DNA from 4 places in the Escherichia sp. XD33 genome. Region 3 is predicted to be linked to each of the others. Evidence: predicted binding sites of a transcription regulator. Region 3 holds the regulator's gene; each other region holds the start of a gene.
The links. Region 3 encodes CRP, which controls carbon source genes, mostly activating them, when cyclic AMP is high. Its sites were predicted from a motif close to ATGTGANNNNNNTCACAT; they were not measured.
Positions count from the first base shown of each region.

Region 1: the regulator CRP is predicted to act here: its motif matches at 3,641-3,658, upstream of serC (3-phosphoserine/phosphohydroxythreonine transaminase).
Region 2: the regulator CRP is predicted to act here: its motif matches at 4,982-4,999, upstream of adhE (bifunctional acetaldehyde-CoA/alcohol dehydrogenase).
Region 4: the regulator CRP is predicted to act here: its motif matches at 6,338-6,355, upstream of deoC (deoxyribose-phosphate aldolase).

Region 1 covers NZ_JAENDM010000009.1:31,440-39,151, reverse strand. Annotated here, with positions in the region: gene ycaL (metallopeptidase YcaL) at 130-894, opposite strand; gene aroA (3-phosphoshikimate 1-carboxyvinyltransferase) at 1,063-2,346, opposite strand; gene serC (3-phosphoserine/phosphohydroxythreonine transaminase) at 2,417-3,505, opposite strand; gene K0778_RS07760 (DUF421 domain-containing protein) at 3,704-4,396, opposite strand; gene ycaO (30S ribosomal protein S12 methylthiotransferase accessory factor YcaO) at 4,526-6,286, shown strand; gene focA (formate transporter FocA) at 6,692-7,549, shown strand; gene pflB (formate C-acetyltransferase) at 7,604-7,712, shown strand, end outside.
Region 2 covers NZ_JAENDM010000001.1:172,629-180,340, forward strand. Annotated here, with positions in the region: gene tdk (thymidine kinase) at 166-783, shown strand; partial or broken gene K0778_RS00910 (IS4 family transposase) at 1,065-1,961, opposite strand; gene adhE (bifunctional acetaldehyde-CoA/alcohol dehydrogenase) at 2,085-4,760, opposite strand; gene ychE (protein YchT) at 5,153-5,206, shown strand; gene ychE (NAAT family transporter YchE) at 5,237-5,884, shown strand; gene K0778_RS00930 (hypothetical protein) at 6,042-6,338, opposite strand; gene oppA (oligopeptide ABC transporter substrate-binding protein OppA) at 6,622-7,712, shown strand, end outside.
Region 3 covers NZ_JAENDM010000006.1:129,817-137,528, reverse strand. Annotated here, with positions in the region: gene K0778_RS06125 (YheU family protein) at 1-161, shown strand, start outside; gene K0778_RS06120 (phosphoribulokinase) at 215-1,084, shown strand; gene K0778_RS06115 (OsmC family protein) at 1,139-1,543, opposite strand; gene crp (cAMP-activated global transcriptional regulator CRP) at 1,845-2,477, shown strand; gene K0778_RS06105 (YccS/YhfK family putative transporter) at 2,528-4,618, shown strand; gene argD (bifunctional acetylornithine/succinyldiaminopimelate transaminase) at 4,684-5,904, opposite strand; gene pabA (aminodeoxychorismate synthase component 2) at 5,990-6,553, opposite strand; gene K0778_RS06090 (putative adenosine monophosphate-protein transferase Fic) at 6,585-7,187, opposite strand; gene K0778_RS06085 (YhfG family protein) at 7,177-7,344, opposite strand; gene ppiA (peptidylprolyl isomerase A) at 7,449-7,712, opposite strand, start outside.
Region 4 covers NZ_JAENDM010000027.1:14,143-21,854, reverse strand. Annotated here, with positions in the region: gene K0778_RS15965 (YtjB family periplasmic protein) at 1-406, shown strand, start outside; gene lplA (lipoate--protein ligase LplA) at 434-1,450, shown strand; gene K0778_RS15955 (helix-turn-helix domain-containing protein) at 1,482-1,745, shown strand; gene deoD (purine-nucleoside phosphorylase) at 1,906-2,625, opposite strand; gene deoB (phosphopentomutase) at 2,705-3,928, opposite strand; gene deoA (thymidine phosphorylase) at 3,980-5,302, opposite strand; gene deoC (deoxyribose-phosphate aldolase) at 5,429-6,208, opposite strand; gene K0778_RS15930 (YjjI family glycine radical enzyme) at 6,466-7,712, shown strand, end outside.

The DNA of each region.
Region 1 (7,712 bases), on a different contig from region 3:
CATTATACGCGCCGACGCCACAAATCGTTAACGTTGTGTGCAAAAACCAGTTTTGTCTGTATTCAGATGGGGATTTATTGCGCAATTATAGCGGGCTGGCAGAAGACCAGCCCGAAAGATGACAATGATTTACTTACCAGAGGCGATACGATCACGGATGTGTTGCGCACGCTCTGTTGATGGTGGGTGAGAGTCAAACATGGACTGGGTGCGACCGCCATCCAGGCTAGCCAGTTTTTCAAAGCTGCCAACCAGCCCCTGGGTGCTGATGCCACGTTTCTTCAACAGATCAAAGGAGAAATCATCTGCTTCGGACTCTTTATCACGGGAGTATTTAGCATTGATAGCGCCTTCTGCGATATCACCTAATTGTGAGCGGGAAAGCTGGGAAGCCACACCGCTGGTAGCTGAAATGGCATCGCGTGCGGCAACGATCGCATAAGAAGCTTTCATTTCAGCCAGCGAGTGACCCAACGCGACGTGGCCCAGTTCATGGCCCAGAACGCCTTCAATTTCGTTGTCATTCATCATGTCCATCAGGCCACTGTAGACACGAACACAGCCGTTCGCCATCGCCCATGCGTTGACGTCGCTGGTCATATAAACCTTATAGTTGACCGGCGTGCCATTAATATTGTTACCCAATGCTTTGGCGATTTTTGCCAGACGTTTACCGTACTTGCTGGATTTACTTGCGACTTGATTGCCGCTGTCCATTTCGGCACAGCCCTGATTGGCAATCGCTTTTGCATCGGCATCGCTTAATGTTGCTGCTTTATAGGCATTTAAACCGGAGCTGATAGCCATATTGGTATCAATACCGTGGGTATTTTGACACCCTGTCAGTAATGCTGCAGAGGTCGCAATCGCCAGCAGTAATTTAGTATTCTTCATGTGAATCATCCGTTGATTAATCATATATAAATATTATGTATCAACAACTTACATTGACAAGCGACGCTACCATTAATCAAAATGACTCACAAGGTCCGAAAAAAAACGCCGACAATGTGCCGACGTTTTGATAAAGAAAGATTTGGCTATTTATTGCCCGTTGTTCATTCAGGCTGCCTGGCTAATCCGCGCCAGCTGCTCGAAATAATCCGGAAATGTTTTGGCCGTGCATTTGGGATCAAGAATCGTCACTGGTGTATCTGACAACGCCACCAGCGAGAAACACATCGCCATCCGGTGATCATTGTATGTCGCGATCTCGGCAAAGTTCAGTTTTTCCGGAGGAGTGATACGAATGTAATCGTGCCCCTCTTCCACTTCCGCGCCGACTTTACGCAGTTCTGTTGCCATCGCAAACAGGCGATCGGTCTCTTTAACACGCCAGTTATAGATATTGCGCAGCGTGGTGGTGCCTTTTGCAAATAACGCCGCCGTGGCAATGGTCATCGCCGCATCAGGAATATGGTTCATATCCATATCAATAGCGTTCAGTTCACCACGCGTGCAGGAAATATAATCATCGCCCCAGCAAATGGTCGCGCCCATTTTTTCCAGCACATCAGCAAAGCGAATATCACCCTGCATACTGTTACGTCCAATACCGGTCACTTTTACAGTGCCGCCTTTGATTGCTGCTGCTGCCAGAAAGTAAGAAGCCGAAGATGCATCGCCTTCGACCAAATAAGTACCCGGAGACTGATAAGACTGCCCGCCTTTTACGACAAATTGTTGATAGTGCTGATTTTCAATTTCAACACCAAACGTCTTCATCAGATTGAGTGTGATGTCGATATAAGGTTTAGAAACCAGATCGCCTTTAATACGAATCACCGTATCTTCCGGCGCAAGAGGCGCAGTCATTAACAGTGCGGTGAGGAATTGGCTGGAAACGGAGCCATCAACGTCAACGTTGCCGCCAGTAAAGCCGCCCTGTAAACGCAACGGCGGATAATTTTCTTGTTCCAGGTAAGTGATCTTCGCCCCGCCCAGGCGCAGCGCATCCACCAGATGACCAATCGGGCGTTCTTTCATACGCGGCTCACCGGTCAGCACAATATCATTGCTACCCAGACAAAGAGCTGCCGCCAGCGGACGCATTGCCGTTCCGGCGTTACCGAGGAACAACTCCAGGGCACCTTCTGCGTGTAATGGACCGCCGTTACCGATAATTTCGCAACGCGTACGATCGGCTGAAAGCGTATAGCTTACCCCTAACGCTGTTAATGCATTCAGCATATGGCGCACGTCATCGCTATCCAGCAGATTGGTTAATACTGTTTTGCCGTGTGCTAATGCCGCCAGCAATAAAGCGCGGTTAGAAACGCTCTTGGAACCGGGCAGATTAATAGTGCCATCGACACGAGCGATGGGTTGTAACGTCAGGGATTCCATGAACTCAACTCTCTACAACAGAAATAAAAACCCCACAGGCTGGCTGTGGGGATTAAGCAAAATTTCGGCATTAACCGTGACGGCGTTCGAACTCAACCATGAAGTCTGTCAGCGCTTTAACGCCTTCCAGCGGCATGGCGTTATAAATAGAAGCGCGCATTCCGCCGACCACACGGTGACCTTTCAGTGCATGAAGGCCAGCAGCAAAAGACTCTTCAAGGAACAATTTGTCAAGCGCACTGTCCGCCAACTGGAACGGCACGTTCATCCGCGAACGGTTAGCTTTCGCCACGTCATTGCGGTAGAAATCGCTGTTATCAATCACCCCATATAGCAGTTCTGCTTTTTGCTGATTGATTTTATCCATTTCAGCTACACCGCCGTTCGCTTTCAGCCATTTAAAGACCAGACCAGATAGATACCAGGCAAATGTCGGCGGCGTGTTAAACATGGAGCCGTTATCGTTGAGGATGGAATAATCCAGAATCGACGGACACGCGATATTCGCTTTGCCCAGCAAATCTTCACGAACGATGACGATTGTCAGGCCAGCCGGGCCGATATTTTTCTGCGCGCCAGCGTAAATTACACCATAACGGCTGACGTCAATCGGACGGGAAAGAATGGTTGAAGAGAAGTCAGCGGCGACCACCACATCTGCGCCGAAGTCTGGCGTTTCGTCGATGGCGATACCATCGATGGTTTCATTCGGGCAATAATGCATATAAGCAGCATTATCAGAGAGTTGCCATTCACGCATTGGCTTAACCGCGCGCAGACCATCAACAGTCACTTTGGCGTCAAAGACATTAGGCGTGCAGTATTTTTTCGCTTCTTTAATGGCACTTGCCGCCCAGTAACCGGCATCAACATAATCTGCGGTGGTTTTATCACCGAGAATATTCAGCGGTACCGCAGCAAACTGACCGCGACCACCGCCATGGCAGAATAATACCTTGTAGTTGGAGGGGACATTAAGAAGATCGCGAAAATCCTTCTCGGCTTCCTCTGCAACCTGAATGAACTCTTTGCCACGGTGACTCACTTCCATCACCGACGTACCAAGACCGTTCCAGTCGCGCAGTTCCTGTTGAGCCTGTTTAAGCACCTCTGCCGGTAGCATTGCCGGACCAGAACTAAAATTGAAGATTTGAGCCATTTCCCCTCACCACGTTGCGTTGCTATTAACCCGCGGTCAATCGATTGCGACCACAGGTAATACATTATTCCTGTGGCTATCGGTTTTATCATTCAGTGACACACATCGCAATGAGTAAAACCGTTGAGGGCAAAAATGTGGCTTGCATCACACAAAAGAATCTCTCGGATTATTAGCAAAAAGCCGATGTTTTTACTGTCAGGTCACCCGTTTTGCCCGACTTGCCTTCGTCCATTCTGGATTTGCACAGCGCGGACATAATTGTTTTTCCCCCGCTTTCATATGAATGATTTCACTACAACGAATACAGGCATAGTCCGCCGACTCCGGCACCACTTTGTAACGCTGCGTACAATCACTGGGTAAAATAAGTAAACCCGGTTTCACCTTGTCATCTTCAAAGAAATAGACACTGATTTGCCCGTTGGTTTCGAGAATCGCCAGACGTACCTGCCCCAGCTGCTCCACGCCACGCAATCGTAGCTCCATAAAGAACTCAAATTCCGTCATGTTGGAGTTATTGAGTTTCGACCAGGCCAGCTCGCCATCTTCAATAATGACAACTGGCTTGCCTTCCAGAAGATCTTCCAGTTTTTCACTGTGCGCCATCAACCACATTACCAGGCGGTATAACAACGCCAGAGTAATAAAGACGATAAGTACCGGGACCATCGGCACATCATCATAAAACGCCACATCTCCCGCCGCTGATCCCAGCGTCAGAATGATTAAAACTTCAAACAGCGACATCTGCCGCACACCGCGTCTTCCGGTCATTTTGAGGAACAAAAAGACCAGTACAAAGGTATAAAGACTACGTAGTGCAACTTCGCCAAGGAAATCAAAAGGCACTTTATCAAATGCCATACGGTGGAGATCGAACGCCTTCATTTTTATGCTCTTAACGTGGTTTATCCGCTAAAAGCATAGTCAACAGTTCATCGGCATGGCGGCGGTGATAGCGCCTTTGAGATAAAACCCGTATTATTGCGCGCTTTCCGTACGACTAAAGTGATTTTCATGACGCAAACATTTATCCCCGGCAAAGATGCCGCTCTGGAAGATTCCATCGCTCGCTTCCAGCAAAAACTTTCAGACCTCGGCTTTCAGATTGAAGAGGCCTCCTGGCTGAATCCCGTGCCTAACGTCTGGTCTGTACATATTCGCGACAAAGAGTGCGCACTGTGTTTTACCAACGGTAAAGGCGCAACCAAGAAAGCGGCGCTGGCTTCTGCACTCGGTGAATATTTCGAGCGTCTCTCAACCAACTACTTTTTTGCGGACTTCTGGCTGGGCGAAACCATCGCCAACGGTCCGTTCGTGCATTATCCCAACGAAAAATGGTTCCCACTGACCGAAAATGACGATGTGCCAGAAGGGCTGCTCGATGACCGTCTGCGCGCGTTTTATGATCCGGAGAATGAACTGACCGGCAGCATGCTGATTGACCTACAATCCGGTAACGAAGATCGTGGTATTTGCGGCCTGCCGTTTACGCGTCAGTCCGACAATCAGACCGTTTATATTCCGATGAATATCATTGGTAACCTGTACGTCTCCAACGGTATGTCCGCAGGTAATACCCGCAACGAAGCACGCGTTCAGGGATTGTCTGAAGTTTTCGAACGCTACGTGAAAAACCGCATTATTGCTGAAAGCATCAGCCTGCCAGAGATCCCGGCAGACGTGCTGGCGCGTTACCCAGCAGTAGTTGAAGCCATCGAAACGCTGGAAGCGGAGGGTTTCCCAATCTTCGCTTATGACGGTTCGCTTGGCGGCCAGTATCCGGTGATTTGCGTGGTACTGTTCAATCCTGCTAACGGTACCTGCTTTGCCTCTTTCGGTGCGCATCCTGATTTTGGCGTAGCACTGGAACGTACCGTGACCGAGCTGCTGCAAGGTCGTGGCCTGAAAGATTTGGATGTGTTTACTCCGCCAACCTTCGATGATGAAGAAGTCGCTGAACATACCAACCTCGAAACGCACTTTATCGATTCCAGCGGTTTAATCTCCTGGGACCTGTTCAAGCAGGATGCCGATTATCCGTTTGTGGACTGGAATTTCTCCGGCACCACGGAAGAAGAGTTCGCCACACTGATGGCTATCTTCAACAAAGAAGATAAAGAAGTTTATATTGCCGATTACGAGCATCTGGGCGTTTATGCTTGCCGTATTATCGTGCCTGGCATGTCCGATATTTATCCGGCTGAAGATCTGTGGCTCGCGAATAACAGTATGGGCAGCCATTTACGTGAAACGATTCTTTCGCTACCAGGCAGCGAGTGGGAAAAAGAAGATTACCTGAACCTCATCGAGCAACTGGATGAAGAAGGTTTTGATGACTTTACCCGCGTGCGTGAGCTGTTGGGTCTGGCGACCGGGTCGGATAACGGTTGGTACACCCTGCGTATCGGTGAATTAAAAGCCATGCTGGCGCTGGCTGGTGGCGATCTGGAACAGGCTCTGGTCTGGACCGAATGGACGATGGAGTTTAACTCATCAGTATTTAGTCCGGAACGCGCCAACTATTATCGCTGCCTGCAAACGTTGTTATTACTGGCACAGGAAGAAGATCGCCAGCCGCTGCAATATCTGAATGCGTTTGTTCGCATGTACGGCGCAGATGCCGTAGAAGCCGCCAGTGCGGCAATGAGCGGCGAAGCGGCGTTTTACGGCCTGCAACCGGTAGATAGCGATCTGCACGCGTTTGCTGCACATCAGTCGTTGTTGAAGGCCTACGAAAAGCTGCAGCGCGCCAAAGCAGCATTCTGGGCAAAATAAAATCAAATAGCCTACGCAATGTAGGCTTAATGATTAGTCTGAGTTATATTACGGGGCGTTTTTTTAATGCCCCGCTTTACATATATTTGCATTAATAAAATAATTGTAATTATAAGGTTAAATATCGGTAATTTGTATTTAATAAATACGATCGATATTGTTACTTTATTCGCCTGATGCTCCCTTTTAATTAACTGTTTTAGCGGAGGATGCGGAAAAAATTCAACTCATTTGTTAATTTTTAAAATTTATTTTTATTTGGATAATCAAATATTTACTCCGTATTTGCATAAAAACCATGCGAGTTACGGGCCTATAAGCCAGGCGAGATATGATCTATATCAATTTTTCATCTATAATGCTTTGTTAGTATCTCGTCGCCGACTTAATAAAGAGAGAGTTAGTGTGAAAGCTGACAACCCTTTTGATCTTTTACTTCCTGCTGCAATGGCCAAAGTGGCCGAAGAGGCGGGTGTCTATAAAGCAACGAAACATCCGCTTAAGACTTTCTATCTGGCGATTACCGCCGGTGTTTTCATCTCAATCGCATTCGTCTTCTATATCACAGCAACCACTGGCACAGGCACAATGCCCTTCGGCATGGCAAAACTGGTTGGCGGCATTTGCTTCTCTCTGGGGCTGATTCTTTGTGTTGTCTGCGGAGCCGATCTCTTTACTTCCACCGTGTTGATTGTTGTTGCTAAGGCGAGTGGGCGCATCACCTGGGGTCAGTTGGCGAAAAACTGGCTAAATGTCTATTTTGGCAACCTGGTCGGCGCACTGCTGTTTGTACTTTTAATGTGGCTTTCCGGCGAGTATATGACCGCAAATGGTCAATGGGGACTAAACGTCCTACAAACCGCCGACCACAAAGTGCACCATACTTTTATTGAGGCCGTCTGTCTTGGTATCCTGGCAAACCTGATGGTATGTCTGGCAGTATGGATGAGTTATTCTGGCCGCAGCCTGATGGACAAAGCGTTCATTATGGTGCTGCCGGTCGCGATGTTTGTTGCCAGCGGTTTTGAGCACAGTATCGCAAACATGTTTATGATCCCGATGGGTATTGTAATCCGCGACTTCGCATCCCCGGAATTTTGGACCGCAGTCGGTTCTGCACCGGAAAATTTTTCTCACCTGACCGTGATGAATTTCATCACTGATAACCTGATTCCGGTTACGATCGGCAACATTATCGGTGGTGGTTTGTTGGTTGGGTTGACATACTGGGTCATTTACCTGCGTGAAAACGACCACCATTAATGGTTGTCGAAGTACGCAGTAAATAAAAAATCCACTTAAGAAGGTAGGTGTTACATGTCCGAGCTTAATGAAAAGTTAGCCACAGCCTGGGAAGGTTTTACCAAAGGTGACTGGCAGAATGAAGTAAACGTCCGTGACTTCATTCAGAAAAACTACACTCCGT
Region 2 (7,712 bases), on a different contig from region 3:
TTATAACAAGCGAGGCAGTTGTAATGATAGCTCAGAAGGATTATGCAAGGCTTCGTAAGGGAGAACGCATATACCCACTTCTGTGCATACTGTTGAGCTGAAAAACTGACGAATTATGATAAACTCCAGCCAACTTTATTTCATATCATTGAGGGCCTGTGGCTGATGGCACAGCTATATTTCTACTATTCCGCAATGAATGCGGGTAAGTCTACAGCATTGTTGCAATCTTCATACAATTACCAGGAACGCGGCATGCGCACTGTCGTATATACGGCAGAAATTGATGATCGCTTTGGTGCCGGGAAAGTCAGTTCGCGTATAGGTTTGTCATCGCCTGCAAAATTATTTAACCAAAATTCATCATTATTTGATGAGATTCGTGCGGAACATGAACAGCAGGCAATTCATTGCGTACTGGTTGATGAATGCCAGTTTTTAACCAGACAACAAGTATATGAATTATCGGAGGTTGTCGATCAACTCGATATACCCGTACTTTGTTATGGTTTACGTACCGATTTTCGAGGTGAATTATTTATTGGCAGCCAATACTTACTGGCATGGTCCGACAAACTGGTTGAATTAAAAACCATCTGTTTTTGTGGCCGTAAAGCAAGCATGGTGCTGCGTCTTGATCAAGCAGGCAGACCTTATAACGAAGGTGAGCAGGTGGTAATTGGTGGTAATGAACGATACGTTTCTGTATGCCGTAAACACTATAAAGAGGCGTTACAAGTCGACTCATTAACGGCTATTCAGGAAAGGCATCGCCACGATTAATAAGAATTTCTTTACTGACAGGGTGAGCAGGGCACTTTTATCCTGTCAGTTCGTTTTACGCACTTCTTCCGGGCTATATACCCTTCTCGGCAGTTTTTTAACGCCGCTATACGCCTCACAGGGCTCTTAAGCACCGACGTTGACTTGTGACCTGTAAAGTACAATATCCCTGTGTTTAGGCGTTATACATCGTCGCAAATATGATGAAGGCTAATGCTGTCGGTTTATGGAAAAGTTGCTTTGGGTAAACAAAAAATACGGCCCCAGAAGGGCAATGCCGTTCACTTAAGAGGAGCGGCACTATGTTTCACAGGATAACGGGTTTTTGATATCTTAACCGACCTCGGCCTTGATGGTCGGGGGCGTTTTGTTATGAACACCACTTCCAGAGCACCCCGAAGATGCTCCAGTCGTTTCGGGATGGTCCCTGGTGACGCCGTGTTTCCCAGCTCTATCATTTCTGATGCGATATTCTTCCACGCAGGCAGTAGCCAGTGGCGGTTACAACCCTTCTGGTTCAGCGTCAGCAGCAGGTCTTCGCTGTAAAAAAGTTTATCAAACAACGTAATAGAGTTATCCGGGATGGTGGCGAGCATGGAGTGGGCCAGCACAGTTTCGCTCTGCCGGTAAGGTGCGGTCACGGCATTCAGCAGAATGTGACTTCCCAGGTTCATTAAGGCCACCAGACGCATAACCGGGTAGGCGTTCTGCCGCTTAGTGGATGTGTTGGCAGACCCATAATATTCACGCAGCTCGGGTTTATCAGGTGTCCTGAACTGTGCGCCATCAATGGCAAAAAGTTGCAGGCCGTGCCAGTCATCCTTCAGGTAACGTTCCGCGCCCCTGTCTGTGCGGTCTGGCGGAAGAGCCATTCCACTGGGGCGGCCCCCACGCGCTGACGCGCCTGGGTGACAGCGCTGCGGGCCAGCAGGTTCATCCCCGCTTCGCCATCCGCGCTCAGGTTCAGACGGCGAACAACATCGGTAATTGGCTCATTGCACCACCATCCAGATAACCATGTCCCCCGGTAAACGACGGCGGCGAACGGTCGCATGAGCAGAAAGCGTCAGGCAGTGTTGTATCCACTCGGTGGGAAGGTGTTCTGCAAATAGTTGTGCAGAGGGCGGAGGCATAAGCGGATGGTCACTGAAATCGAGCAGATCATTGAGAAGTGGCATAAGAAAACGGCTCCCTGTTGTGGAAGCCGTTATAGTGCCTCAGTTTAAGGATCGGTCAACTAATCCTTAACTGATCGGCATTGCCCAGAAGGGGCCGTTTATGTTGCCAGACAGCGCTACTGATTAAGCGGATTTTTTCGCTTTTTTCTCAGCTTTAGCCGGAGCAGCTTCTTTCTTCGCTGCAGTTTCACCTTCTACATAATCACGACCGTAGTAGGTATCCAGCAGAATCTGTTTCAGCTCGGAGATCAGCGGGTAACGCGGGTTAGCGCCGGTGCACTGGTCATCGAATGCATCTTCAGACAGTTTATCCACGTTCGCCAGGAAGTCTGCTTCCTGAACGCCAGCTTCACGGATAGATTTCGGAATACCCAGTTCAGCTTTCAGCGTTTCCAGCCATGCCAGCAGTTTCTCGATCTTAGCAGCAGTACGGTCGCCCGGTGCGCTCAGACCCAAGTGGTCGGCAATTTCAGCATAACGACGGCGAGCCTGCGGACGGTCATACTGGCTGAATGCAGTCTGCTTGGTCGGGTTGTCGTTCGCATTGTAGCGAATAACGTTACAAATCAGCAGGGCGTTTGCCAGACCGTGCGGAATATGGAACTGGGAACCCAGTTTGTGCGCCATTGAGTGACATACACCCAGGAAGGCGTTCGCAAACGCGATACCCGCGATAGTCGCTGCACTGTGAACACGTTCACGCGCTACCGGATTTTTAGACCCTTCGTGGTAGGACGCTGGCAGATATTCTTTCAGCAGTTTCAGTGCCTGCAGAGCCTGACCATCAGAGAACTCAGATGCCAGTACAGAAACATAAGCTTCCATGGCGTGAGTTACTGCGTCCAGACCACCGAAAGCACACAGGGACTTCGGCATGTCCATAACCAGGTTGGCGTCGACAATCGCCATATCCGGAGTCAGCGCATAGTCTGCCAGCGGATATTTCTGACCAGTAGCGTCGTCAGTTACAACCGCAAACGGAGTGACTTCAGAACCTGTACCAGAAGTGGTGGTGACAGCGATCATTTTCGCTTTCACGCCCATTTTCGGGAACTTGTAGATACGTTTACGGATATCCATAAAGCGCAGCGCCAGCTCTTCGAAGTGAGTTTCCGGATGTTCGTACATAACCCACATGATCTTCGCGGCGTCCATCGGGGAACCACCACCCAGCGCGATAATCACGTCTGGTTTGAAGGAGTTTGCCAGTTCTGCACCTTTACGAACGATGCTCAGGGTCGGGTCCGCTTCTACTTCGAAGAAGACTTCAGTTTCAACGCCTGCTGCTTTCAGTACGGAAGTGATCTGATCAGCATAACCATTGTTGAACAGGAAGCGGTCAGTCACGATGAGCGCACGTTTGTGGCCATCAGTAATCACTTCATCCAGCGCGATTGGCAGGGAGCCACGGCGGAAGTAGATAGATTTCGGAAGTTTGTGCCACAACATGTTTTCAGCTCGCTTAGCAACGGTTTTCTTGTTGATCAGGTGTTTCGGACCAACGTTTTCAGAGATGGAGTTACCACCCCAAGAACCACAACCCAGAGTCAGGGAAGGTGCGAGTTTGAAGTTATACAGGTCACCGATACCACCCTGAGACGCTGGGGTGTTAATCAGGATACGCGCCGTTTTCATTTTCTGACCGAAGTAAGAAACGCGAGCCGGTTGGTTATCCTGGTCAGTGTACAGGCAAGAGGTATGACCGATACCGCCCATAGCAACCAGTTTCTCTGCTTTTTCTACCGCGTCTTCGAAATCTTTAGCGCGGTACATTGCCAGAGTCGGGGACAGTTTTTCATGTGCGAACGGTTCGCTTTCATCAACAACGGTCACTTCACCGATCAGAATCTTGGTGTTTTCTGGTACAGAGAAGCCTGCCAGTTCAGCAATTTTATAGGCTGGCTGACCAACGATAGCCGCGTTCAGCGCACCGTTTTTCAGGATAACATCCTGAACAGCTTTCAGCTCTTTACCCTGCAACAGATAGCCGCCGTGGGTTGCAAAACGTTCACGTACAGCGTCATAAACAGAGTCAACAACAACAACAGACTGTTCAGAAGCACAGATTACGCCGTTGTCGAAGGTTTTGGACATCAGTACAGATGCAACTGCACGTTTGATATCAGCAGTTTCATCGATAACAACTGGAGTGTTGCCCGCGCCTACACCGATAGCTGGTTTACCGGAGCTGTATGCGGCTTTAACCATGCCCGGACCACCAGTCGCGAGGATCAGGTTGATGTCTGGGTGGTGCATCAGTGCGTTAGACAGTTCAACAGAAGGTTGATCGATCCAGCCGATCAGATCTTTCGGAGCACCGGCAGCGATAGCAGCCTGCAGAACGATATCAGCCGCTTTGTTGGTGGCATCTTTTGCACGCGGGTGCGGGGAGAAGATAATGGCGTTACGGGTCTTCAGACTGATCAGCGATTTGAAGATAGCAGTTGAAGTCGGGTTAGTGGTCGGAACGATACCGCAAATAATACCGATTGGTTCAGCGATAGTGATGGTACCAAAAGTGTCGTCTTCAGACAGAACACCACAGGTTTTTTCATCTTTATAGGCGTTGTAGATATATTCAGAAGCAAAGTGGTTTTTGATCACTTTATCTTCGACGATACCCATGCCGGATTCGGCAACGGCCATTTTCGCGAGTGGGATTCGAGCATCTGCAGCAGCCAGAGCGGCGGCGCGGAAGATTTTGTCTACTTGCTCTTGAGTGAAACTGGCATATTCACGCTGGGCTTTTTTTACACGCTCTACGAGTGCGTTAAGTTCAGCGACATTAGTAACAGCCATAATGCTCTCCTGATAATGTTAAACTTTTTTAGTAAATCATCTGCTCGAATACGAGAGTATAGTCAGTGCGGTGATGATTTGCTTAACCTATGAAAATCAAAAGCTTACTCGCGCTCACACTCACTGTGATTTACTAAAAGAGTTTAAACATTAGAGTTATTATCTCTAATGCGTCACTTCCAGGTTGCGTAAGCAAGATTACTCACTTCTGGGTACTGATTACGTGATCCAAATCAAATTTTTGCAAAGCTGACACCTTTCAGCATCGCTTTTCGCCATTATAGCTAACAGTTAATAAATTGTAGTATGATTTGGTGGCTACATTAGCATGTTTTGCACAACTAGATAACAATAACGAATGATAGCAATTTTAAGTAGTTAGGAGGTGAAAAATGCTGTCAAAAGGCGTATTGTCAGCGCGTCTTTTCAACCTTATTTATGGCTAACATTATCCGGCTTTTGCTTCGGAGCTAACCGTGATTCAGACCTTTTTTGATTTTCCCGTTTACTTCAAATTTTTCATCGGGTTATTTGCGCTGGTCAACCCGGTAGGGATTATTCCCGTCTTTATCAGCATGACCAGTTATCAGACAGCGGCAGCGCGAAACAAAACTAACCTTACAGCCAACCTGTCTGTGGCCATTATCTTGTGGATCTCGCTTTTTCTCGGCGACACGATTCTACAACTTTTTGGTATATCAATTGATTCGTTCCGTATCGCCGGGGGTATCCTGGTGGTGACAATAGCGATGTCGATGATCAGCGGCAAGCTTGGCGAGGATAAACAGAACAAGCAAGAAAAATCAGAAACCGCGGTACGTGAAAGCATTGGTGTGGTGCCACTGGCGTTGCCGTTGATGGCGGGGCCAGGGGCGATCAGTTCTACCATCGTCTGGGGTACGCGTTATCACAGCATTAGCTATCTGTTTGGTTTCTTTGTGGCTATTGCATTGTTCGCTTTATGTTGTTGGGGATTGTTCCGCATGGCACCGTGGCTGGTACGGGTTTTACGCCAGACCGGCATCAACGTGATTACGCGTATTATGGGGCTATTGCTGATGGCATTGGGGATTGAATTTATCGTTACTGGTATTAAGGGGATTTTCCCCGGCCTGCTTAATTAATTCCTTTCAAATGAAACGGAGCTGCCATGCTCCGTTTACTTCGTCATTATTTTTACTTTGTTCCCGCGCAGTTATCAAAAGCAAAAGGAATAGGTAAAAATATTCTTCTCAAATTACAGTTAGTTATAAGGATTTCCTTAACTGCTTCTCCTCACCATCATGTTATTTTCGCCACATCATAATCCTGGGCTTGCTGAAGAATAATTGAAATGATATTAGTAATTCCACTGCCTTTGGTAGAGGAAAGTGCTAAATAATAATCAATTGTTAAATTATTGTGCATTTCACTACTGGAACTGTAATCAGAAAAGATAGACATGCTTAGCCAATCTCTATTTGATTGAATTGAAAGATGTTTGTTAAGGCATGGATGCAAGCTATAGATTCTGATACGGTCAATAAAAGAGAATTGCTTAACAATTTTGCAAAATGTATTGGCGAGTAAGAACCGCATTTGGTACTTTCCGGGCAACCGCCAGACGATTCTTTATTGGTAATGAGAATAATTAACAATTAAAGAGCGTCGCGAAAGAATAATGTGTCTCGACAGGGGAGACACAGTACGAATCGACATAAGGTGATCGTCTGAATCACCAGAATAAATAAAGTCGGTGATAGTAATACGTAACGATAAAGTAACCTGACAGCAGAAAGTCTCCGAGCCTGTGCAGGGTCCCAATCCGGGATTACACATGCTGGTTAATACCAGTAATTATAATGAGGGAGTCCAAAAAACAATGACCAACATCACCAAGAGAAGTTTAGTAGCAGCTGGCGTTCTGGCTGCGCTAATGGCAGGGAATGTCGCGCTGGCAGCTGATGTACCCGCAGGCGTCACACTGGCGGAAAAACAAACACTGGTACGTAACAATGGTTCAGAAGTTCAGTCATTAGATCCGCACAAAATTGAAGGTGTTCCGGAGTCTAATATCAGCCGAGACCTGTTTGAAGGCTTACTGGTCAGCGATCTTGACGGTCATCCAGCACCTGGCGTCGCTGAATCCTGGGATAATAAAGACGCGAAAGTCTGGACCTTCCATTTGCGTAAAGATGCGAAATGGTCTGATGGCACGCCAGTCACAGCACAAGACTTTGTGTATAGCTGGCAACGTTCTGTTGATCCGAACACTGCTTCTCCGTATGCCAGTTATCTGCAATATGGGCATATCGCCGGTATTGATGAAATTCTTGAAGGGAAAAAACCGATTACCGATCTCGGCGTGAAAGCTATTGATGATCACACATTAGAAGTCACCTTAAGTGAACCCGTTCCGTACTTCTATAAATTACTTGTTCACCCATCAACTTCACCGGTGCCAAAAGCCGCTATCGAGAAATTCGGCGAAAAATGGACCCAGCCTGGTAATATCGTCACCAACGGTGCCTATACCTTAAAAGATTGGGTCGTAAACGAACGAATCGTTCTTGAACGCAGCCCGACCTACTGGAACAACGCGAAAACCGTTATTAACCAGGTAACCTATTTGCCTATTGCTTCTGAAGTTACCGATGTCAACCGCTACCGTAGTGGTGAAATCGACATGACGTATAACAACATGCCGATCGAATTGTTCCAGAAGCTGAAAAAAGAGATCCCGGACGAAGTTCACGTTGATCCATACCTGTGCACTTACTATTACGAAATTAACAACCAGAAACCGCCATTCAACGATGTGCGTGTGCGTACCGCACTGAAACTAGGTATGGACCGCGATATCATTGTTAATAAAGTGAAAGCGCAGGGCGACATGCCCGCCTATGGTTACACTCCACCGTATACTGATGGCGCAAAATTGACTCAGCCAGAATGGTTTGGCTGGAGCCAGGA
Region 3 (7,712 bases):
TTGTGTTACGTGAAGGCACCGATTATGGTGAACATGAGCGTACACTTGAACAGAAAGTCGCCGACGTCAAACGCCAGCTACAGTGCGGAGAAGCGGTGCTGGTATGGTCGGAGCTGCACGAAACGGTCAATATTATGCCGCGCAGTCAGTTTCGCGAATAACCTGCAACCGTCGGCGGACGAGATAATAATGATAGCTAAGTCATGGAGTTACTATGTCTGCCAAACATCCGGTCATTGCGGTAACAGGATCCAGCGGCGCGGGGACCACCACCACCAGCCTCGCGTTTCGTAAAATATTCGCGCAGTTAAATCTGCATGCAGCTGAGGTGGAAGGCGACAGTTTTCACCGTTACACCCGCCCGGAAATGGACATGGCGATCCGCAAAGCGCGCGACGCCGGGCGGCATATCAGCTACTTCGGCCCCGAGGCTAACGACTTCGGCCTGCTGGAACAAACCTTCATTGAATACGGTCAGAGCGGCAAAGGGAAATCTCGCAAATATCTGCATACCTACGACGAAGCCGTACCGTGGAATCAGGTACCGGGGACATTCACCCCCTGGCAACCTTTACCGGAACCCACTGATGTACTGTTTTATGAAGGTTTACACGGCGGCGTAGTCACGCCACAGCATAACGTTGCGCAGCATGTGGACTTACTGGTCGGCGTGGTGCCTATCGTTAACCTTGAGTGGATTCAAAAACTGATCCGCGACACCAGCGAGCGCGGGCACTCACGAGAAGCAGTGATGGACTCAGTAGTGCGTTCAATGGAAGACTATATCAACTACATCACACCGCAGTTTTCCCGCACCCATCTTAACTTCCAGCGCGTTCCCACCGTCGACACTTCAAACCCGTTCGCGGCAAAAGGTATCCCGTCGCTCGATGAAAGCTTTGTGGTGATCCATTTTCGTAATCTGGAAGGGATCGATTTCCCCTGGCTGCTGGCGATGTTGCAAGGCTCATTCATTTCCCACATCAATACGTTAGTGGTACCGGGCGGCAAAATGGGTCTGGCAATGGAATTAATTATGCTGCCGCTGGTGCAACGATTGATGGAAGGAAAGAAAATCGAGTAACTCTGCTATTACGCCGGATAAAATACTATCCGGCTTCACAACGGGATAGTTAAATCACGCGCCAACCACTTCATACGAGTGAGTAATATTCACCGCTTTTTCCAGCATCAACGCCACTGAACAATATTTCTCGGCAGAGAGATCAACCGCACGCGCAACCGCTGCGTCTTTCAGGTCGCGACCGGTGACGATAAAATGCAGATTAATGTGCGTAAACAGGCGTGGTGCCTCTTCGCGGCGTTCAGAGGTCAATTTTACTTCACAATCGACCACATCCTGACGCCCTTTTTGCAGGATCGAAACCACATCGATGGCACTGCAACCACCCGCCGCCATCAACACCATTTCCATCGGACTTGGTGCTTTATCGCCTGAGTTGCCGTCCATTAAAATCTGGTGACCAGAGGCAGATTCGCCCAGAAAAGTTAACCCTTCGACCCACTTCACTCGCGCTTGCATTTTTGCTACTCCACTGCGTCAATTTTCCTGACAGAGTACGCGTACTAACCAAATCGCGCAACGGAAGGCGACCTGGGTCATGCTGAAGCGAGACACCAGGAGACACAAAGCGAAAGCTATGCTAAAACAGTCAGGATGCTACAGTAATACATTGATGTACTGCATGTATGCAAAGGACGTCACATTACCGTGCAGTACAGTTGATAGCCCCTTCCCAGGTAGCGGGAAGCATATTTCGGCAATCCAGAGACAGCGGCGTTATCTGGCTCTGGAGAAAGCTTATAACAGAGGATAACCGCGCATGGTGCTTGGCAAACCGCAAACAGACCCGACTCTCGAATGGTTCTTGTCTCATTGCCACATTCATAAGTACCCATCCAAGAGCACGCTTATTCACCAGGGTGAAAAAGCGGAAACGCTGTACTACATCGTTAAAGGCTCTGTGGCAGTGCTGATCAAAGACGAAGAGGGTAAAGAAATGATCCTCTCCTATCTGAATCAGGGTGATTTTATTGGCGAACTGGGCCTGTTTGAAGAGGGCCAGGAACGTAGCGCATGGGTACGTGCGAAAACCGCCTGTGAAGTGGCTGAAATTTCGTACAAAAAATTTCGCCAATTGATTCAGGTAAACCCGGACATTCTGATGCGTTTGTCTGCACAGATGGCGCGTCGTCTGCAAGTCACTTCAGAGAAAGTGGGCAACCTGGCGTTCCTCGACGTGACGGGCCGCATTGCACAGACTCTGCTGAATCTGGCAAAACAACCAGACGCTATGACTCACCCGGACGGTATGCAAATCAAAATTACCCGTCAGGAAATTGGTCAGATTGTCGGCTGTTCTCGTGAAACCGTGGGACGCATTCTGAAGATGCTGGAAGATCAGAACCTGATCTCCGCACACGGTAAAACCATCGTCGTTTACGGCACTCGTTAATCCCGTCGGAGTGGCGCGTTACCTGGTAGCGCGCCATTTTGTTTCCCCCGATGTGGCGCAGACTGATTTATCACCCCGATATCAACTATGCACTTCGACAAACGCTGGTGCTATGTTTGCCCGTGGCCGTTGGGTTAATGCTTGGCGAATTACGATTCGGTCTGCTCTTCTCCCTCGTTCCTGCCTGTTGCAATATTGCGGGCCTTGATACGCCTCATAAACGTTTTTTCAAACGCTTAATCATTGGTGCGTCGCTGTTTGCCACCTGTAGCTTGCTGACACAGCTACTACTGGCAAAAGATGTTCCCCTGCCCTTTTTGCTGACCGGATTAACGCTGGTACTTGGCGTCACTGCTGAGCTGGGGCCATTGCACGCAAAATTGCTTCCTGCATCGCTGCTCGCCGCCATTTTTACCCTCAGTTTGGCGGGATACATGCCGGTCTGGGAACCGTTGCTCATCTATGCGTTGGGCACTCTCTGGTACGGATTGTTTAACTGGTTTTGGTTCTGGATCTGGCGCGAACAACCGCTGCGCGAGTCACTAAGTCTGCTGTACCGTGAACTGGCAGATTATTGTGAAGCCAAATACAGCCTGCTTACCCAGCACACCGACCCTGAAAAAGCGCTGCCGCCGCTGCTGGTGCGCCAGCAAAAAGCGGTCGATCTAATTACCCAGTGCTATCAGCAAATGCATATGCTTTCCGCGCAAAATAATACTGACTACAAGCGGATGCTGCGTATTTTCCAGGAGGCGCTGGATTTACAGGAACATATTTCGGTCAGTTTGCATCAGCCGGAAGAGGTGCAAAAGCTGGTCGAGCGTAGCCATGCGGAAGAAGTTATCCGCTGGAATGCGCAAACCGTCGCCGCTCGCCTGCGCGTGCTGGCTGATGACATTCTTTACCATCGCCTGCCAACGCGTTTTACGATGGAAAAGCAAATTGGCGCACTGGAAAAAATCGCCCGCCAGCATCCGGATAATCCGGTTGGGCAATTCTGCTACTGGCATTTCAGCCGCATCGCCCGCGTGCTGCGCACCCAAAAACCGCTCTATGCCCGTGACTTACTGGCCGATAAACAGCGGCGAATGCCATTACTTCCGGCGCTGAAAAGTTATCTGTCACTAAAGTCTCCGGCGCTACGCAATGCCGGACGACTCAGTGTGATGTTAAGCGTTGCCAGCCTGATGGGCACCGCGCTGCATCTGCCGAAGTCGTACTGGATCCTGATGACGGTATTGCTGGTGACACAAAATGGCTATGGCGCAACCCGTCTGAGGATTGTGAATCGCTCCGTGGGAACCGTGGTCGGGTTAATCATTGCGGGCGTGGCGCTGCACTTTAAAATTCCCGAAGGTTACACCCTGACGTTGATGCTGATTACCACCCTCGCCAGCTACCTGATATTGCGCAAAAACTACGGCTGGGCGACGGTCGGTTTTACTATTACCGCAGTGTATACCCTGCAACTATTGTGGTTGAACGGCGAGCAATACATCCTTCCGCGTCTTATCGATACCATTATTGGTTGTTTAATTGCTTTCGGCGGTACTGTCTGGCTGTGGCCGCAGTGGCAGAGCGGGTTATTGCGTAAAAACGCCCATGACGCTTTAGAAGCCTATCAGGAAGCGATTCGCTTGATTCTTAGCGAGGATCCGCAACCTACGCCACTGGCCTGGCAGCGAATGCGGGTAAATCAGGCACATAACACTCTGTATAACTCATTGAATCAGGCGATGCAGGAACCGGCGTTTAACAGCCATTATCTGGCAGATATGAAACTGTGGGTAACGCACAGCCAGTTTATTGTTGAGCATATTAATGCCATGACCACGCTGGCGCGGGAACACCGGGCATTGCCACCTGAACTGGCACAAGAGTATTTACAGTCTTGTGAAATCGCCATTCAGCGTTGTCAGCAGCGACTGGAGTATGACGAACCGGGTAGTTCTGGCGATGCCAATATCATGGATGCGCCGGAGATGCAGCCGCACGAAGGCGCGGCAGGTACGCTGGAGCAGCATTTACAGCGGGTTATTGGTCATCTGAACACCATGCACACCATTTCGTCGATGGCATGGCGTCAGCGACCGCATCACGGGATTTGGCTGAGTCGCAAGTTGCGGGATTCGAAGGCGTAATACAGGTTAAACCATCGGATAAGGCATTCACGCCGCATCCACATCTTTTGCCTGATGCGTCTTATTTACGCCCCAATCACCTTCGCCACCGCGTGGGCGAAACGTTGCATCCCTTCATCGATATCCGCATCTTCCACCACCAGCGACGGTGCAAAACGCATCACATCCGGTCCGGCATTCAGCACCATTACGCCAACCTCTGCACCCGCATACAGGAAATCACGCGCCCGACCTTTGTAGTGTGGTTTCAGCTCCGCGCCAATTAACAGCCCCATACCGCGAATATCGCTAAACACATCGTACTGCTGATCGATCTTCTGCAAATGGTCAACAAAACGCTGGCGTTTCGCCTGAATGCCTTCCAGCACTTCAGGGGTATTGATGATATCAAACGCCGCGCCCGCTACTGCACAGGCCAGAGGATTACCGCCGTAGGTGGAACCGTGAGAACCAGGATGAAACGCAGAAGCAATTTCCGCCGTGGTCAGCATGGCGCTAATCGGGAAGCCGCCGCCTAACGCTTTCGCAGAAGTCAGAATATCCGGCGTCACACCGTAGTACATGTAAGCAAACAAATCGCCAGTCCGCCCCATCCCGCACTGCACTTCATCAAACACCAATAATGCCTGATGTTGATCGCACAGCTCGCGCAAGCCCTGCAAAAACTCTGGCGTCGCTGCCGTCACACCGCCCTCGCCCTGGATCGGCTCAACCACCACCGCACAGGTGTGATCATCCATCACCGCTTTCACTGCATGGAGATCGTTAAAGGGAACGTGGATGATGTCTGCCGGTTTCGGCCCAAAGCCGTCGGAATATTTTGGCTGCCCACCCACCGAAACGGTAAACAGCGAGCGACCATGAAAAGCGTTATGGAAGGCAATAATTTTGGTTTTGAACGGGCTATGACGCACACAGGCGTAATGGCGTGCCAGTTTAAAGGCGGTTTCGTTAGCTTCCGTGCCGGAGTTCATAAACACCACGCGTTCGGCAAACGTCGCCTCAATCAGTTTGCGCCCAAGACGCAGCGCCGGTTCATTGGTGAAAACGTTACTGATATGCCACAGAGTTTCGCCCTGGGTTTTTAACGCGTTCACCAGCGCAGGATGGCAATGGCCCAACGCCGTAACTGCAATGCCACCCGCGAAATCGACATACTCCTTGCCTTGCTGATCCCAGATTCGGCTGCCCTGACCTTTTACCGGAATAAACTCTGCCGGAGCATAAATCGGCAGGATCACTTCATCGAAAGTCGCGCGTGTAATTGCTGTTTGTTCAATTGCCATCTCATGATCACCCTGTTACGCATAAACAAATGTGAAATTATAACCACAAAATATGCATAAAAAATCACTAAATGGCAATCAGAAATCAGCGATGCAGGAAATTAGCCAGCAGTTGATGTCCTTGTTCGCTAAGAATACTTTCTGGATGGAACTGCACACCTTCCAGATCCCACTGGCGATGGCGAATCCCCATAATCTCGCGGGTTTCGCTCCAGGCCGTCACGTCAAAGCACGCTGGTAATGAGTCAGGTTCCACCACCAGCGAATGGTAGCGTGTCACGGTAAGTGGATTTGCCAGCCCCCGAAATACGCCCTCACCGTTATGTGTAATCGGCGAGGTTTTGCCGTGCATGACCTTTGCGGCGCGCACAACTTTACCGCCAAATGCCTGCGCCATTGCCTGATGACCGAGGCAGACGCCAAGAATCGGCAAGCGCCCGGCATAGTGGCGAATAACGTCAAGGGAGATCCCGGCTTCATCTGGCGTACAGGGGCCAGGTGAGATGACAATTTTTTGTGGTTTAAGGGCGTCGATATCCGCCAGCGTCAACGCATCGTTGCGCTTAACCAGCACATCCGCCCCCAGTTCACAAAAGTACTGGTAGAGGTTCCAGGTAAAAGAATCGTAGTTATCTATAAGCAGGATCATGGCGGCTCCGGTACGAAAGAACCACGCTATTTTACTCAGATTCCCCGGCTTCGCTTACCACTTTGCTAAATATCATCTGCAGCGCGGTGAGATCCCCCATTGCCCCACTCTGATTTGCCTGATTCCAGGCTTCTTTTTCGATACCCTGCCAGCTCAGTTGATATCCGGCATGAATCGCCAGTTGCTCGAAGAAGATCCGCTGTGCCAGACCACTTCCCACCCGGAAGGGATGCAGCACGTTGATTTCACAATAGTAATGCGCCAGCCGCTCGACGAACTTCGCTTTCTCCAGGCCAACCAGATAACCTTCTTCCTCCAGATCCTGCATCAGGGCATTGCCCTCTTTTTCGATATAAGCAAAGTGGCAGAACGGCGTATCACCCTGATAAATATCAACTTCACGCAGTTGCCCCGCCCAGTCGAAAATATCCTGATACAGCTGGCGATGGATAGTGCGCAAATGCGGTAAACCGCGCACCAGCGGACCAAGCTCAATGGTCGCAGCACGCAGCGCCGTCATTTCGTAAGCGGCCTGTTCCAGCCGCTGCTGCTGGTGGATGTTCAGCCGGTTACGCATGATATCAAGGCCAGGATAAAGATACGGATCGCGCCCTTCGCCGAATTTATCGCTCATAGTGCCTCCTCAGCTCTTCAAGGCGCGCTAAAGCCTCTGCGGCAGTAAGAGTGACTAAAGGCATCTCGACGCCTTCAAGACGGCGACTGGCCTGGAAATTACGATTACGCTGAAGCTCCCAGAGACGGGACTTTTGCTTATCGGTGAGTTTCTTCACTTGATGCCTCCCTGAACGTGTCCATTTGCCACAAGTATAAGCGGCAAATCCGGGTTACGCCGGGAGAGCAGAAGCGCGGGCAAGATTGCCCGCGCGAAAAATCATTACGGCAGGACTTTAGCGGAAAGGATAACTACCGGTTTTGACGGCACATTCTGGTACGGACCAACGTCATGAGTCGGCACCTGGGAAATCTTATCGGCAACGTCCATGCCTTTCACCACTTTACCAAATACCGCGTAACCGAAATCACGCTGACCATGGTCAAGGAAGGCGTTATCGGCAACGTTGATAAAGAACTGGCTGGTGGCGCTGTCTTTGTCAGCGGTACGTGCCATCGCGATGGTGCCACGCGTGTTGCGCAGGCC
Region 4 (7,712 bases), on a different contig from region 3:
GTTAACGGATGAAAGCCGCATCCTCGACGCGGGTGTGTATGACGAACAAGGCGATCTTATCGCCCGTTCAGGCGAAAGCGTCGAAGTGCGCGACCGGCTGGCGCTCGACGGTAAAAAAGCAGGCGGCTATTTTAACCAGCAGATTGTCGAGCCAATTGCGGGTAAAAACGGACCGCTCGGCTATCTGCGCCTGACACTCGACACCCATACGCTCGCCACCGAAGCCCAACAGGTGGATAACACCACTAACATTTTACGCCTGATGTTGCTGCTCTCACTGGCAATCGGCGTAGTGCTGACCCGCACGCTGCTACAGGGTAAACGCACCCGCTGGCAGCAATCGCCCTTCCTGTTAACCGCCAGCAAACCGGTGCCGGAAGAGGAAGAAAGCGAGAAAAAAGAGTGACCCATTACTACAAGAAAGGAAATCGTTATGTCCACATTACGCCTGCTCATCTCTGACTCTTACGACCCGTGGTTTAACCTGGCGGTGGAAGAGTGTATTTTTCGCCAAATGCCCGCCACGCAGCGCGTTCTGTTTCTCTGGCGCAATGCCGACACGGTAGTGATTGGTCGCGCGCAGAACCCGTGGAAAGAGTGTAATACCCGGCGGATGGAAGAAGATAACGTCCGCCTGGCGCGGCGCAGTAGCGGTGGCGGCGCGGTGTTCCACGATCTCGGCAATACCTGCTTTACCTTTATGGCTGGCAAGCCGGAGTACGATAAAACCATCTCTACGTCGATTGTGCTCAATGCGCTGAACGCGCTCGGCGTCAGCGCCGAAGCGTCCGGGCGTAACGATCTGGTGGTGAAAACAGTCGAAGGCGACCGCAAAGTCTCAGGCTCGGCCTATCGCGAAACCAAAGATCGTGGCTTCCACCACGGCACTTTGCTGCTCAATGCCGACCTTAGCCGCCTGGCAAACTATCTCAATCCGGATAAAAAGAAACTGGCGGCGAAAGGCATTACCTCAGTGCGTTCCCGCGTGACCAACCTCACCGAGCTGCTGCCGGGGATCACCCATGAGCAGGTTTGCGAGGTCATAACCAAGGCCTTTTTCGCCCATTATGGCGAGCGTGTAGAAGCGGAAATCATCTCCCCGGACAAAACGCCAGACTTGCCAAACTTCGCCGAAACCTTTGCCCGTCAGAGTAGCTGGGAATGGAACTTCGGTCAGGCTCCGGCATTCTCGCATCTGCTGGATGAACGCTTTAGCTGGGGCGGCGTGGAACTGCATTTCGACGTTGAAAAAGGCCATATCACCCGCGCCCAGGTGTTTACCGACAGCCTCAACCCCGCGCCGCTGGAAGCCCTCGCCGGGCGACTGCAAGGCTGCCTGTACCGCGCGGATATGCTGCAACAAGAGTGCGAAGCGCTGTTGGTTGACTTCCCGGACCAGGAAAAAGAGCTACGGGAGTTGTCGACGTGGATAGCGGGGGCGGTAAGGTAACTCGCTGATTAAAATACCAAAGGAAGGGAATATGATCGATCTGGAAAACCAGGAGCGGGAGATTATCAATTTAATGTTAAGCCAGCGTATTTCCTGGCTAGCCGCCGTGCGTATCAGGCATAAATTATCGCTTGCTGAAGTAAGTAAAATGTTAGGTATCTCGATTAATTCTCTAAAACAGATCGAAAAGACGGAACGGCTTAGCTCAAACATCAAAAGCAAAATGGCAGAAATTTATGGTTGTCCACCAGAGTTGCTGATATGCCCTTCCTGGATGACGGCTGAACATAAATGAATAGATTCGTGAATAGATACTTGAATGGATTTTATTTTCTATCCATATGAAAAATAATAGTAAATCTATAAATCAGTTGCTATTGATGAATAGATACTAAAAAGCCGGAGCAGTCTCCTGCTCCGGCTTAACACGACGTTCGCCTTTCAGCGAAACACAATTACTCTTTATCGCCCAGCAGAACGGATTCCAGTGCGATTTTGATCATGTCGTTGAAGGTGGTCTGACGCTCAGCGGCAGTGGTCTGCTCGTGAGTGCGGATGTGGTCAGACACGGTGCAGATGGTCAGGGCTTTCGCGCCAAACTCTGCAGCCACGCCGTAGATACCAGCCGCTTCCATTTCCACGCCGAGGATGCCGTATTTTTCCATCACGTCGAACATTTCGCCGTCCGGAGAGTAGAACAGGTCAGCGGAGAACAGGTTACCCACGCGAGCATCAACGCCCAGTGCTTTAGCCGCGTCTACCGCGTTACGCACCATGTCAAAGTCAGCGATAGCGGCAAAGTCATGATCTTTAAAACGGATGCGGTTAACTTTGGAATCGGTGCAGGCACCCATACCGATAACGACGTCGCGCAGTTTTACGTGCGGCAGAACTGCGCCACAGGAACCCACGCGGATAATTTTCTTCACGCCGAAATCGGTGATCAGTTCTTTGGTGTAGATGGAGCAGGACGGGATACCCATACCGTGACCCATTACGGAAATTTTGCGGCCTTTGTAAGTACCGGTGAAGCCCAGCATACCGCGAACGTTGTTCACTTCACGGGCATCTTCAAGGAAAGTTTCAGCAATATACTTTGCACGCAGCGGGTCGCCTGGCATCAAAACTACGTCAGCGAAATCGCCCATTTCTGCATTAATGTGTGGGGTAGCCATTGTTTTATCCTTATCTACATGTTTTCACCCTCTCCCTGTGGGAGAGGGCCGGGGTGAGGGCATCAAGCCGCACCCATTATCAGAACATGGCTTTGCCATATTCCATATCAGAAGTACCAAAATATTTTGCCAGAGTCTGGCCGATATCCGCGAAGGTTTCACGGTGACCCAGTGAGCCCGGTTTTACTTTCGGGCCGTAAACCAGTACCGGAATGTGTTCACGCGTGTGGTCAGTACCGGTCCAGGTCGGATCACAACCGTGGTCAGCAGTGAGGATCAGGATGTCGTCATCGCGCAGCAGAGACATCAGCTCCGGCAGACGGCGGTCGAACAGCTCCAGACCCGCAGCATAACCGGCGACGTCGCGACGGTGGCCCCAGGAAGAGTCGAAGTCAACGAAGTTGGTGAAGACGATAGTGTTATCACCCGCTTCTTTCATCTCTTTGATGGTGGCGTCAAACAGCGCGTCCAGGCCAGTTGCTTTCACTTTCTTGGTGATACCGCAGTTGGCGTAGATGTCGGCAATTTTACCGACAGAAACCACCTGACCGTGTTTTTCATCAACCAGTTTCTGCAGCACGGTCGGTGCTGGCGGCTCAACAGCCAGGTCGTGACGGTTACCGGTACGCTGGAAGTTACCGGCTTTGTCACCGATAAACGGACGAGCGATAACACGACCGATGTTGTAGCCGCCGTTGGTCAGCTCTTCACGGGCGATTTCGCACAGTTCGTAGAGTTTATCCAGGCCAAAGGTTTCTTCGTGGCAGGCAATCTGGAACACAGAGTCAGCGGAGGTATAGAAAATCGGCTTGCCGGTTTTCATGTGCTCTTCGCCCAGCTGATCCAGAATGACCGTACCGGAAGAGTGGCAGTTACCGAGGTAACCCGGCAGATTAGCGCGTTCGACCAGTTTATCCAGCAGCTCTTGCGGGAAGCTGTTTTCGTGATCAGAGAAATATCCCCACTCAAACAGAACCGGGACACCGGCGATTTCCCAGTGACCAGACGGGGTATCTTTACCGGATGACATTTCGTGCGCCCATGCGTACGCGCCGATAACTTCAGCGTTGCCGTCCATTCCCGCCGGAATGAAACCGGTAGAACCTTCGTGTGCTTTCGCCAGCCCCAGACGGGTCAGATTTGGCAGATTGAGCGGGCCTTTACGACCGTTATCAGCTTCGCCTTTGGCACAGGCTTCTGCGATATGACCCAGGGTGTCAGCCCCGACGTCACCAAAGCGTTCTGCATCTTCTGTAGCGCCGATGCCGAATGAGTCCAGCACCATAATAAATGCACGTTTCATATGTTCTCCGTACTCAGTGCTTCAAATTTAAATGATCAGATCAGTATACCGTTATTCACTGATACGACGATAGACAGTTGGTGTGCTTTCCGGTGCTTTATCGGCAAGTTTAATTGCCGCTTTCACCGCTTTCGCCGCTTCCTGCCAGCTGTTTTCGTCTTTCGCGTGGATAACCGCCAGCGGACGCTGACCGTCTACCTGGTCGCCCAGACGCGCCATATCAGTAAAGCCGACGCTGTAATCGATGGTGTCAGATGCCTGACGGCGTCCACCGCCCATTGCAACCACTGCCATCCCCAGCGCGCGGGTATCCATTTCACTGACAAAACCTTCGGTATCAGCATAGACTGCTTTCGTCAGCATCGCTGTCGGCAGATACTTCGCGTAGTTCTCAACGAAGTCGGTCGGGCCTTTTTGTGCCGCTACCATACGACCAAAGACTTCTGCCGCTTTACCGTTGTCCAGCACCGCCTGCAATTTCGCGCGCGCTTCGGCGTCATCTTTCGCCAGTTTGCCGGAGATCAGCATCTCCACGCACAGCGCCATCGTGACATCAAACAGACGCGGGTTACGATACTCACCCGTCAGGAACTGCACCGCTTCACGAACTTCAACCGCGTTACCTGCACTGGAGGCCAGTACCTGATTCATGTCGGTGAGCAGCGCGGTGGTGCGCACGCCAGCGCCGTTAGCCACGCCAACAATCGCTTCGGCAAGGGCTTCAGAGAGTTCGTAGGTCGGCATAAACGCGCCGCTACCCACTTTCACGTCCATCACCAGCGCATCCAGACCTTCCGCCAGTTTCTTCGCCAGGATCGAGGCAGTGATCAGCGGGATAGAGTCCACGGTTGCGGTAATATCACGGGTCGCGTAGAAACGTTTATCCGCCGGAGCCAGTGAGCTGGTCTGACCGATAATCGCCACGCCGACGTCTTTAATAATTTCGCGGAAACGGTTGTCATCCGGGAAAATGTCGAAGCCAGGGATGGATTCCAGTTTGTCGAGCGTACCGCCAGTATGACCGAGGCCGCGACCAGAGATCATCGGAATATAGCCGCCGCAGGCTGCGACCATCGGCCCCAACATCAGCGAAGTCACATCGCCGACGCCGCCGGTCGAGTGTTTATCAACAATCGGGCCATTCAGATGCAGGCTTTTCCAGTCGAGAACGGTTCCTGAATCTCGCATCGCCATGGTCAGCGAGACACGCTCAGGCATTGTCATATCGTGGAAGAAAATGGTCATCGCGAGGGCGGCAATCTGCCCTTCGGAGATAGTGTTGTCGCGAATACCGTTGATAAAGAAACGAATTTCTTCATCGCTCAGCGCATGACCATCACGTTTTTTACGAATAATTTCTTGTGCGAGAAACAAGGTAACCTCCCGAGGAAAAGAGTATGAGGCGGCTTTTGCCGGATGCGTCTACGCCTTATCCGGCCTACGGGTAGATACGTCTCGTAGGCCTGATAAGCGCAGCGCATCAGGCGTAAAGCATCTTACTTAGTAGCTGCTGGCGCTCTTACCGTCGCCGTGACCCAGCGCTTTCAGCAGGCTTGCCAGCAGGCTGGAAGCACCAAAGCGGTAGTGACGCGCATCAGCCCAGTCAGCACCAAACAGTTCATCTGCGATGGCGAGATATTTCTGCGCATCTTCCGCAGTACGCACGCCGCCCGCCGGTTTGAAACCAACGGTTTTTTCTACGCCCATATCACGGATCACTTCCATCATGATGCGCGCGCTTTCCGGCGTCGCGTTCACAGCCACTTTACCGGTAGAGGTTTTGATGAAGTCCGCACCCGCTTTGATGGAGATTTCAGACGCTTTACGGATCAGCGCTTCGTCTTTCAGTTCGCCGGTTTCGATGATCACTTTCAGCAGTACATTCGCTGCCGCGCAAGCCTCTTTACAGGCTTTCACCAGGTCAAAACCAACCTGCTCGTTGCCCGCCATCAGCGCGCGGTACGGGAACACAACGTCAACTTCATCTGCACCGTAGGCGATTGCCGCACGGGTTTCTGCCAGCGCGATTTCGATGTCATCGTTACCGTGTGGGAAGTTGGTTACCGTAGCGATTCGGATTTCCGGGGTGCCCTGCTCTTTCAGCGTTTTGCGAGCAATCGGGATAAAGCGAGGATAGATACAGATAGCGGCGGTATTGCCGACCGGGGTTTTGGCCTGATGACACAGAGCAATTACTTTCTCGTCGGTGTCGTCGTCATTCAGGGTGGTCAGGTCCATTAATTTCAGTGCACGCAGGCTGCTTGCTTTCAGATCAGTCATTTCATTCTCCTGGCTTGTCGCCAATAAAATTCACCTTGCGAGTTTGTTAGTATTCTAACATCTACTCCGCAACACACTTCGATATACATCACAATTAAGGAAATCTACTTACAAGTTTGCATCACTGTAATGCGATCTGGTTCAAATAATTCACTTTCAAATGAATGCGTCAGTGGTGGCAAACGCATCAGGATCAAAGTGAACATCACGAAACTTCTTACAATGGCGCATCACCTTCGGCATAAAAGGAAAAGAAGATGCCCACTTCTCATGAAAATGCACTGCAACAACGTTGCCAGCAAATTGTCACCAGCCCAGTGCTTAGCCCGGAGCAGAAGCGCCATTTTCTGGCACTGGAAGCAGAAAACAATCTGCCTTATCCGCAGCTGCCTGCCGAGGCCCGCCGCGCGCTGGATGAGGGTGTAATCTGCGATATGTTTGAAGGTCATGCGCCGTACAAACCGCGCTATGTCTTACCCGATTACGCCCGTTTTCTGGCGAACGGTTCCGAATGGCTGGAGCTGGAAGGCGCGAAAGATCTTGATGACGCACTCTCTCTGCTGACCATTCTTTACCACCACGTACCGTCGGTCACATCGATGCCGGTCTACCTGGGGCAACTGGATGCGTTGTTGCAACCGTATGTTAGAATTCTAACACAAGACGAGATCGATATTCGAATAAAACGTTTCTGGCGTTACCTCGACAGAACCCTGCCAGACGCCTTTATGCACGCCAATATCGGCCCGTCTGATTCGCCCATCACCCGTGCGATATTACGTGCAGATGCAGAGTTGAAGCAGGTTTCACCGAACCTGACCTTTATCTACGATCCAGAAATCACCCCTGATGACCTGCTGCTGGAAGTGGCGAAGAACATCTGTGAATGTAGCAAACCGCACATCGCCAACGGTCCGGTGCATGATAAAATTTTCACAAAAGGGGGCTACGGGATTGTGAGCTGTTACAACTCACTGCCGCTGGCGGGTGGTGGCAGCACGCTGGTACGCCTTAACCTGAAAGCCATTGCCGAGCGCAGCGAATCGCTGGATGACTTCTTTACGCGCACTCTACCGCACTACTGCCAGCAGCAGATCGCCATCATCGATGCGCGGTGTGAATTCCTCTATCAACAATCACACTTCTTTGAGAATAGCTTCCTGGTGAAAGAAGGGCTGATTAACCCTGAACGTTTTGTGCCAATGTTTGGCATGTATGGGCTGGCGGAAGCGGTTAACTTGCTGTGTGAGAAAGAAGGGATTGCCGCGCGCTACGGTAAAGAAGCCGCCGCAAATGAAGTGGGTTATCGCATCAGCGCGCAACTGGCGGAGTTTGTCGCCAATACCCCCGTGAAATATGGCTGGCAAAAACGCGCCATGTTACACGCACAGTCGGGGATCAGTTCCGATATCGGCACCACGCCGGGCGCGCGTTTGCCGTATGGCGATGAGCCAGATCCGATCACCCATCTGCAAACTGTCGCCCCGCATCATGCTTATTATTA